DNA from 3 places in the Rhodococcus koreensis genome. Region 3 is predicted to be linked to each of the others. Evidence: riboswitches for the same ligand, from Rfam matches in the RefSeq annotation. Region 3 holds a riboswitch; each other region holds the start of a gene.
The links. Region 3 has a riboswitch for cyclic di-AMP ahead of JWS14_RS27400 (transglycosylase family protein). Riboswitches for the same ligand answer to the same signal wherever they lie in the genome.
Positions count from the first base shown of each region.

Region 1: it holds a riboswitch for cyclic di-AMP, as region 3 does, so the genes downstream of both, JWS14_RS48365 (transglycosylase family protein) here and JWS14_RS27400 (transglycosylase family protein) in region 3, are expected to answer to the same signal.
Region 2: it holds a riboswitch for cyclic di-AMP, as region 3 does, so the genes downstream of both, JWS14_RS05845 (NlpC/P60 family protein) here and JWS14_RS27400 (transglycosylase family protein) in region 3, are expected to answer to the same signal.

Region 1 is NZ_CP070611.1:378,153-381,419, reverse strand. It holds gene JWS14_RS48370 (YegP family protein) at 328-507, shown strand; gene JWS14_RS48365 (transglycosylase family protein) at 911-1,492, opposite strand; cyclic di-AMP (ydaO/yuaA leader) riboswitch at 1,501-1,714, opposite strand; gene JWS14_RS48360 (hypothetical protein) at 2,310-2,468, opposite strand; gene JWS14_RS48355 (pyridoxamine 5'-phosphate oxidase family protein) at 2,621-3,267, shown strand, end outside.
Region 2 is NZ_CP070609.1:1,278,802-1,282,068, reverse strand. It holds gene JWS14_RS05850 (DEDD exonuclease domain-containing protein) at 1-1,156, opposite strand, end outside; cyclic di-AMP (ydaO/yuaA leader) riboswitch at 1,614-1,778, shown strand; gene JWS14_RS05845 (NlpC/P60 family protein) at 1,793-2,338, shown strand; gene JWS14_RS05840 (C40 family peptidase) at 2,720-3,267, shown strand, end outside.
Region 3 is NZ_CP070609.1:5,968,051-5,971,317, reverse strand. It holds gene JWS14_RS27415 (cold-shock protein) at 1-313, opposite strand, end outside; gene JWS14_RS27410 (hypothetical protein) at 483-722, shown strand; gene JWS14_RS27405 (YccF domain-containing protein) at 767-1,144, shown strand; cyclic di-AMP (ydaO/yuaA leader) riboswitch at 1,379-1,592, shown strand; gene JWS14_RS27400 (transglycosylase family protein) at 1,601-2,182, shown strand; gene JWS14_RS27395 (hypothetical protein) at 2,249-2,437, opposite strand; gene JWS14_RS27390 (helicase-associated domain-containing protein) at 2,498-3,267, shown strand, end outside.

The sequences.
Region 1 (3,267 bases), on a different replicon from region 3:
ATCCGTGCGCAGAAACGATCAATCGGAGACCGACCTCCGCGAAGGGCTTACCCCGACTGCGCCTCGCCCCCGCCCCCGCAACGATCACCTCAATCGAGTGGTGCGCCAAAATCGTTGGCAGGCAGTTATTTTCGATTGCCGGTGACAATTAATATGTAAACTAGACTGCTCCGTATTTCATCAGATGCATCATTTCCGGGCACTCAACGGCCATGCCTGGTAGCTGACCTCCGTGGGGGAATCGTGCATTTCGTTGTCGATGCGTGTTCGATCGGCTTACCGTGAGCATGGTCCGCGTCCGCCGGGGACTCATCCAGAGGAGGAGCGATGACTGCGAAGTTCGAGCTGTTCAAGGACACCGCCGGCCAGTTCCGGTTTCACCTGAAGGCGGCTAACGGCGAGATCATCGCGGCCAGCCAGGGCTACACCTCGAAGGCGGCGGCTCAAAACGGGATCGACTCAATCAAAGCCAATGCGGCAACGGCTCCAACCGCGGACCTAACCTGACCTGAACGGACGCATGCCTTGCGCTGACGGGAACGCTCCGGTGGCAGGCTATTCGGTTCGGGCGGCGCAGACCCAGCACCCCTCGGTCCGCCACAAAGGGAAATCGTCTCGCATACACCCGGATTATCGACTTACTCAAACCGGATACGAACATTCGCCGTGGAGGCTCCGCCGATGCCGTTTTCGCGAGCAGCGTTGTCAGGTGGTTCTCGTAAAAGTTGAGGTCCTGGCGCTGCGGTAGGACCTTGACGTCGTGCGCGATGCCTACCACGGTTCCATTGTCAGCAACGCCAATGAGAAGGACACCCCTGATCAGCACCCATACCCAACTGCTGACCCGACGACACACGAGGGGCCCTGCACCGGATCGGTGCAGGGCCCCTCTTCTGTGAGGCGCGGGGGATTACTGCGGGAGCAGTCCCTTGTTCGCGTCGATGAGCTGCAGGATCTGGGGATCGATCGCGATGCCCTGAGCCTTGACGGCCTCGATCGCGCTGTCGACGACACCGGCGTACTGCGCGGTGCCGCTGGTGCTGGGGACGCCGCCCGTGAGGTCGGGGAGTGCCGGCGCCGCGGGGGCCTCGGGCACGGTTGCGGGGGCGGTGCGCTGGGTGGGTGCGCTGCTCAGGCCGAGGCTCGAGGAGCAGGACGGCCATGCGCCCCAGCCCTGGGAGTCGAGGACCTTCTCGGCGACGACGATCTGCTCTTCACGCGAGGCCTGGTTGGCGCTGGCCGCGTACTGGGTGCCACCGTGCGCGTTCCAGGTGCTCGGGGAGAACTGGAGTCCACCCTGGAAGCCGTTTCCGGTGTTGATTCCCCAGTTTCCGCCGGACTCGCACTGCGCGAGGCGGTCCCAGTCGGAGTCGGGTGCCGCGTTCGCGGTGCCCGAGAAGGCTGCTCCGGCGACACCCATGATGGCGCCGGTGACGGCGACCTTGGCGACGGTGCGGCCGGTGGTGGTGGGCTTGCGATGGCGTCCGCTCATAGTGGTCGAGATCCTCTCCACACGCGCCTGCGAGGTCAGCTGTCGGGTTCGGGCTGAGAGGTCGCCCGGCCTCGCCTCTCCTGGCTGGAGAGGGTCTGGCTTCACCCCAAGATCCGAGTGTGCGAGGCACATTCGGACCGGTGTCCGTCTGAGAACTTGCGTTCCCTGGAGGACTTTGGGTCCCCCGTCCTCGTCCCTGGAATGCTTCGTCGGGACTCCGGTACCCGCGGGACGAGGCTTGGCGCGGCGGGCCGGATGTGGCCGATGTTTCCTCGGCCGGTGACGACGGTAACGGGCCGAGGCCGCAATGTCACCATTTGATAACGCGGAGTGTCTTCGCCTGTTGCGGGGCCCCATTGGACGCACAGAGACCCCTCCCAGCTAGTGGCAACGAGACACGGGTATCGCCGAGCCGTTGCCCTTCCGTTACCGGACCGCTATGTGAGGAAGCTCACGCCACCGCGGTGCGTCGACGATCTCCTTGGCCGGTGCCCTGAGCGGAGATGGAGATGGGTGGGATGAGTGGATCCGACACTCAGGGTCCGATCGGTGGGCGCTGTGCGTCTTCGGCGCGGCGATGGCCCGGTAGACCATGAAGCGGGCGACATTGAACAGCTGCTGGGGGAAAGGCTTTGCGATGGAGGGGATGGGGCGCAGGGCGTGCGAAACTCCCGGGCCGGCCATTGACCGGTCCTGGCTCTGCGGGCCACCTCAGGGCAGCCGCGCTCCCGCAGGAAACCCAGGACGAGAGCGCTGAATTCGTCGGTCCGCCGGTACACACTCCCACATCGGTCGTGCTGCACGCCCCGGAGAAGTGCTACTCGATGTGCCCGGACGAGCCGATCTCGGCGGATACCTCGTCGAGGCGGCGTTTGGCCCTCTCCAGCCGGCCCTCGAGTTCGAGGACTTCCACCACTAACTCGTCCCGCTCGGCCAGCCGGCGGGCAAGCTCGTCTCGAGGGGATTTGGTCTTCATCCATTCACGGTACGCCCAGGTCACCGACCGATGCCTGGCCCAGGATCGCCCGCGTTGCAGCCCTCCCACGGTGTTGTTGCGCGGCGCGACGCACCCGCCTGGGTCCCGTAGGGTGAACCGGCCAATGATGCCGAACCGTAATGGAGAGACAGATGAGGCAGATCGGTAGCGCCGGAGAACGAGACCTCCAGCATCGGTACGGCACCGTCGAGCGTGCCGCCCGGTTCTATGCCGAACAGGTGCTCGACCATCTCACTCCGGCCATGATCGATTTCGTCGGCCGCCAGGAGATCGCGTTCGTCGCCACCGCGGACGCGGCCGGCGAATGTGACAACAGCCTGCGCGCCGGCGCACCCGGATTCCTGCACGTGATCGACCCCAAAACCCTCGCCTACCCCGAGTACCGAGGCAACGGGGTGATGGCCAGTCTCGGCAACATCGCCGAGAACCCGCACGTCGGACTCGTGCTCGTCGATTTCGTCCACGATCTGATCGGGCTGCACATCAACGGCGCGGCGCGGATCGTCGAGGACGACGTGCTGCGCTCCGAACTCCCGGATCTACCGGGCGACTGCGCGCCGGGACGAATCCCGCAACGGTGGGTGATGGTGGAGGTCGAAGAGGCATACATTCACTGCCGCAAGCACATTCCCCGCATGGAGCCCGTTCCGCAGCACCGGGACTGGGGAACCGACGAAGCGAAACGCAAGGGCGGTGACTACTTCGACGCGAAAGACACCCAGCGATACGACAGAGCGGCGGCGACCGCACCGCCCGAATCGACTCCGGTCTTGCCGTC
Region 2 (3,267 bases), 4.7 Mb from region 3:
CGTGGACGGACGCGGGGCAGCGCCCGAGCTCGCGGGGCGGGCACTGCGCACCGTGCGCCCGTCCCTTCGGGATCCGGCTCGTGCAGGTGCGGAGAATGCAGTACTCGGCGAGGACGTCGGCGACGTCGGCGGCGGTCGAGCGGGACCGGAACGGACCTAGCGAATCGGCGGCCGGGGTCCGCACGACCGACAGCCGGGGGAAGGCCTCCGCGGTGAGCGTGATCCACCAGCCGCGCTTCGGGTACTTGGACCGCCGGTTGTACGGCGGGGTGTGGGCGGCGAGCAGCCGGAGCTCGCGCACACCCGCCTCGAGAGCATGCGCGCATTCGACGTGGTCGATCCGGGTGGTCAACGCGACCATCTCCTTCATCCGGCCGCGCGTCTCCGAGCCGGTGAAGTAATTGCGCACCCGGCGGCGCAGATCCGTCGCCGTGCCGACGTAGAGGACCTCGTCGGACGGCCCCCGGAACAGGTAGACGCCGGGCGAACGGGGGAGATGACTGGCGAGCGTGCGTTTGGCCCGCTGGTGCGAAGAGACGTCGGGAAGGTAGTCGACGAGCTCGGTGAGACTGTGCACTCCCTGGTTGCCGACCCGGGCGATGAGGGCGTGCAGGACGTCGACGGTGGCGCGGGCGTCGTCGAGGGCCCGGTGGGTCGGGGTGGTTCCGACGTCGAACAGCCGGGCGAGCGACGACAGCTTCACGGACGGCGCCTCGTCGCGGGTGAGGACCCGCCGGGCCAGTTTGACCGTGCAGAGCACGGTGAACTTGGGCCAGGGGGTGTCGGTGGCCGACGCAGCGGCCTTGAGGAAGCCGGTGTCGAAGGGGGCGTTGTGGGCGACGAGCACCGCTCCGCGTGCGAACTCGAGGAACGCGGGCAGCACGCGCTCGATGCGCGGTGCGTCGATCACCATCGCGGTCGTGATGCCCGTGATCTCGACGATGTGCGGCGGGATGGACCGTCCCGGGTCGACGAGGGTGGCCATCTCGGCGATCACCTCGCCGCCGCGGATCTTCACGGCGCCGATCTCGGTGATGGCGTCCTCGCCCGGCCGCGCTCCGGTGGTCTCGAGGTCGACCACCACGAACGTGGTGTCCCGCAGCGGGGTGTCGAGCTCGTCGAATCTCAACTGTTCGGGTACGCCGGGGACACTCACGGCTCAGAGCGTATGGACGGGCACCGACAGACCCGCCCGGGAGGCTCGGAGAGACGAGGATCACACTGCCCGTGTGCGGGCCGCGGCGGCGGGTGGAGCGACGGTCGGGCGCGCGACCCAGAACGGGGGTTCCGGGGGTGCGGGGGCCGAGGGCGGCGGGTCCGGTGCAGTTGTCGGGCAGCGTCCGCGCCACCCCCGTTGAACAGCGGGAACGCGGAGCCTGACACGCCCGGAGGGTCGCGGGGCTACGCGAAATGTCCACTCCCGCTGTCGAAAAGCGAACGGAAACATACCGCTTGTTATCGAGTCGTTACCGAATGTGGGTACCGCGCGCCCGCATGCCTCGAAACGGCGCAAACGGACACTTTCCGCGTGTTCCGGTCGACACCGGGGTATTCCATTTCGTAACCTTCCTGAGACCTAGCGGAGTCTCGCAGCCTCAACACCGGGGCAGCATCGCTAGTCACCGCCTAATCGGCCACTCGCGAGAGCGGTCGTACCGGGAACCCAAGTTTCTACTGGGGTGAATCCCGCCGGGACGTCCTCACGCACCGGTGGGTAGGGCTGATCTTCCCAGCCCGAACCCGTCAGCTAACTCGGTCGGCGGATGAATGGAAGAAACGGAGTACCCCTTTCGTGGCGTCACAAGTTTCCAAGCGGAATGTGCGACGGGCAGTCGTCGCCGGCGCGCTCGCAGTCGGAGCGCTCACCGCTACCGCGGCCCCCGCGGCCGCAGACCCCATCACCATTCCCGGTGTCGGAACCTTCGAGATCCCGGGTGTCGTCATCCCGCAGATCCCCGGTGTCCCGAACCTGCCCGCGCCCCCCGCGCCGGGCAGCACCGCAGGTGACAAGGCCGTTCAGGCCGCTCAGGCGAAGCTCGGCTCGCCGTACGTCTACGGCGCCGCAGGTCCCAACTCGTTCGACTGCTCCGGCCTGGTGCAGTGGGCGTTCAAGCAGGCCGGACTGAACCTGCCGCGCACCAGCTACGCGCAGGCGGCCGCCGGTACCCCGGTGTCGCAGTCCGATCTCCGCCCCGGCGACGTGATCTCCTTCTACGGCGGCTCGCACTCGGGCATCTACGCCGGCAACGGCAACGTGATCCACGCCTCCACCGAGGGGCAGCCCGTCAAGTTGGCGCCCATCGCGTCCATGCCTTTCGACGGGGCACGCCGCTACTGATCCACGCGCGAGGCGAGGCATCCACCGAGTCGAGGGCGGGGATGCACGGGGTAGCTTCGTAGGATCTCGCACGACCACCGAGGGTGGGTTCGAATCACGATTCGAACCCACCCTCGATGTCGTTGCGCCCCAGGCAGACAGCGTGTCGTTCACCCGCCCGGTGGTCCCCGCCACCCCCGTCGTGACATGGGTGGACACACACGTATGTCATTCCGTAACCTAACCGAGACCTTGCGAAGTCTTGCCGCGCCAACCGGGCGGCAACGCGGGGTCACCACCTCTTCGGCATTCCGCGGTCGCATCGGCCGGGGAAATTCCTGAGCCGCGCATCGGACAACCGACCCGGCGGGTGGAGATCGACGATCGGAGAACCGCATTTCCGTGGCCTCACACAAGATGAAGCGCTCCCTGGGCAGCGTGCTGACAGCCGGAGCGCTGTCGGTGGCACTCGTGTCGCTGCCCTCGATCCCGGCGGGTGCGGACCCGGTCACCACCAACCCGACCGAGACGCTGACGAAGCTCGGTGACCTGTCCCGGCAGTCCGAGCAGACGTCGGAGGCCCTCCACAACGCGCAGATCGATCTCGAGGCCAAGCAGTCGGCCCAACGCGATGCGGACGCCCGGCTCGCGGCCGACCAAGGTGTGCTCGACGAGGCCAACGCCCGCGTCGCCGTCTTCCAGCCCGTGGTGAACAAACTCGCCACTGCCAACTACCAGGGCGCCCGGACCAATCGCCTGTTCGCCGTGATGGTGAGCGACTCACCGCAGCAACTCCTCGACCAGATGTCCGCTCTGGACGCCATCTCCAACGACACCCGCAATCAGGTCGCGCAATTCCAATCGGCCACGTCGGACGCCACCAAGGCGGCCGAGGCGTCGAAGCAGTCCGCGGATTCCGCGCGGGCGGCCACCGAGCAGGCCAAGGTGGT
Region 3 (3,267 bases):
CCTTCGCCTCGAGCAGCGTGATCATGTCCTCGACCATGCCGTGCAGTTCGTCCGGCGTGTGCTTCTTGGCGGACGGCTCCTTGCGCGCGGCGTTCTGACGCAGCGACGGCGCAGGGTCGAGCACCTTCAGGCTCAGCGCCTGGGGTCCGCGTCGACCGGCGGCCATGCCGAACTCCACACGCTGACCGGCCTTGAGGCCCTCGACGCCCTCGGGAAGAGCGGACGAACGCACATAGACGTCCTCCCCCTCCTCCTGCGACAGAAAGCCGAAGCCCTTTTCGACGTCGTACCACTTCACCTTGCCGGTCGGCACCGCGTTCACCCGCTCATCACTTGGAGTGCAGTTGGTTGCACTTGGTATTTGTTGCACTTGGTATGCAAAACAGCGCGCCCCACCTCTGGTGCGGGACGCGCAGTGCCCACAGTCTACCTTGCAGACACCCCCTCCGGCATTCGGGTTTCCAGGCACTATCGTTGCTGGTGTGGCCCACGAATCGACTCCTTCGAGCACACCTCACACACCCCGGAGGGGCGACGGACTCCTGCGGGTCGCGCTCGCTCTCTTCGCGATCGGCTTCGTCGCGATCGTGGCGATCTTCCTGACCCCGGTGCTCTCCGATTCCGAACCGGGTCTCGTTCTCTACCTCATCGCCCTCGCCTGCCCGATCGGATTCCTGCTCGGAATCGTCGCGGCACTGAGGCAGGGCAGACGCTCGCGCTGACACACCCGATCACCGAGGCATTCCCAACCACCGAGGGGACGATCATGAGAATTCTGCTCAACATCATCTGGCTGGTCTTCGGCGGTCTGTGGCTGGCGCTGGGGTACTTCGTCGCCGGAATCCTGTGCTTCATCCTGATCATCACGATCCCGTTCGGCATCGCGTCGTTCCGCGTCGGCGTCTACGCGCTGTGGCCGTTCGGGAAGACCGTGATCGACAAGCCGACGGCCGGTGTGGCCTCGCTGATCGGCAACGTCATCTGGTTCATCATCGCTGGTCTGTGGCTCGCGATCGGGCACGTCGTGACGGCAATCGCCATGGCGATCACGATCATCGGGATCCCGCTCGCCGTCGCGAACATCAAGATGATTCCCATCTCGCTGATGCCCCTCGGCAAGGACATCGTCGACGCACCGCAGTGATGTGAGCTTCCTCACATAACGACCCGGTAACGGAAGGGCAACGGGACGGCGATACGCACGTCTCGTCGCCACTAGCTGGGAAGAGTCCCGGCGCGCCCAATGAGGCCCCGCAACAGGCGAAGACACTCCGCGTTATCAAATGGTGACACTGCGGCCTCGGCCCGTTACCGTCGTCACCGGCCGATGAAACATCGGCCACGTCCGGCCCGCCGCGCCAAACCTCGTCCCGCGGGTACCGGAGTCCCGACGAAGCATTCCAGGGACGAGGACGGGGGACCCAAAGTCCTCCAGGGAACGCAAGTTTCCAGACGGACACCGGTCCGAATGTGCCTCGCACAGTCGGATCTTGGGGTGAAGCCAGACCCTCTCCAGCCAGGAGAGGCGAGGCCGGGCGACCTCTCAGCCCGAACCCGACAGCTGACCTCGCAGGCGCGTGTGGAGAGGATCTCTACCACTATGAGCGGACGCCATCGCAAGCCCACCACCACCGGCCGCACCGTCGCCAAGGTCGCCGTCACCGGCGCCATCATGGGCGTCGCCGGAGCAGCCTTCTCGGGCACCGCGAACGCGGCACCCGACTCCGACTGGGACCGCCTCGCGCAGTGCGAGTCCGGCGGAAACTGGGGCATCAACACCGGAAACGGCTTCCAGGGCGGACTCCAGTTCTCCCCGAGCACCTGGAACGCACACGGTGGAACCCAGTACGCAGCCACCGCCAACCAGGCCTCGCGTGAACAGCAGATCGTCGTCGCCGAGAAGGTCCTCGACTCCCAGGGCTGGGGCGCATGGCCGTCCTGCTCCTCGAGCCTCGGCCTGAGCAGCGCACCCACCCAGCGCACCACCCCCGCCACCGTGCCCGAGGCGCCCGCGGCGCCTGCCCTCCCCGACATCACGGGCGGCGTCCCCAGCACCAGCGGCACCTCGCAGTACGCCGGCGCCGTCGACAGCGCGATCGAGGCCGTCAAGGCCCAGGGCATCGCGATCGATCCCCAGATCCTGCAGCTCATCGACGCGAACAAGGGACTGCTCCCGCAGTAATCCCCGCAACTCACAGAAGAGGGGCCCTGCACCGATCCGGTGCAGGGCCCCTCTTCTGTCGCATGGTCAGCGGTTGATCACCGTGTGCGGGTGCGCGTACGGCAACGACTCCGCCGGCAACGGGAACTCGGTGTCCTCGCCGAACGGGGACAATCCGCCCGCACGGGTCGACGACAGTTCGGTCACGGCGTGATCTCCATCGGCGGTTTCGGGCCACCCTGGATCCACATACTGCTTCTTCGAATTGTTAGCCACGGTGCCATTTTGACAGGAGCATTCGGCGACGTACAGCCCAGGTCTCTAATCTGATAGTCGATGACCGACACCGACGACACCATCGCGAGCACCAACGGCACCGCAGTCTCCCCCCGCGGCGCCGCGACGCTCGCGGACTGGCTGGCCGCGCGCAGCGACGCAGAACTGACGGATCTGCTCCGCAGGCGCCCCGATCTCGCGGTCCCGCCGCCGGCCACGATCGTCGTCCTCGCCGGCCGCGCCGAGCAACGGGCCTCGGTCGCCCGGGCGGCCGACAACCTCACGTCCCTGGACTTCGGTGTCCTCGAACTCCTGGCGCTCGAGCGCGCCGACGAGGTGCCCGTGCCCCGGGCCACCCTGCAGGAGGCGGTGGGGTCGCGGGCGACGAAGAAGACCGTCGACGCCACCCTCGACGGCCTGCGGTCCGTCGGGATCGTCTGGGGCGACAAGACGACGCTGCGGATCGTTCCCGCCGTCGTGGCCACCATCCCGTGGCGCGTCGGACGAAGCGCCGAACCCGTCGAGACGCTCGACGAGGCCGGGATCACGGCGGCGCTGGCGGGACTGCAGACCGCCGAACGGGACATCCTCGAGACCCTGGCGAAGTCGAGTTCGATCGGGCGGACCCGGGACGCGGCTCCCGGGACACCCCCCGACCGTCCCGTTCAGCGGCTCCTCGCCGCCGGGCTGCTGCGGTGGATCGACGACGAGACCGTCGAATTGCCGTTCCAGGTGCGGCAGGTCCTGCGTGGGGAGGCCGTCTTCGACCCCACCTCGCTGGCCGCACCCGGTGTGACGGGCCGCAAACACAAGCCGGCCGACATCAACGC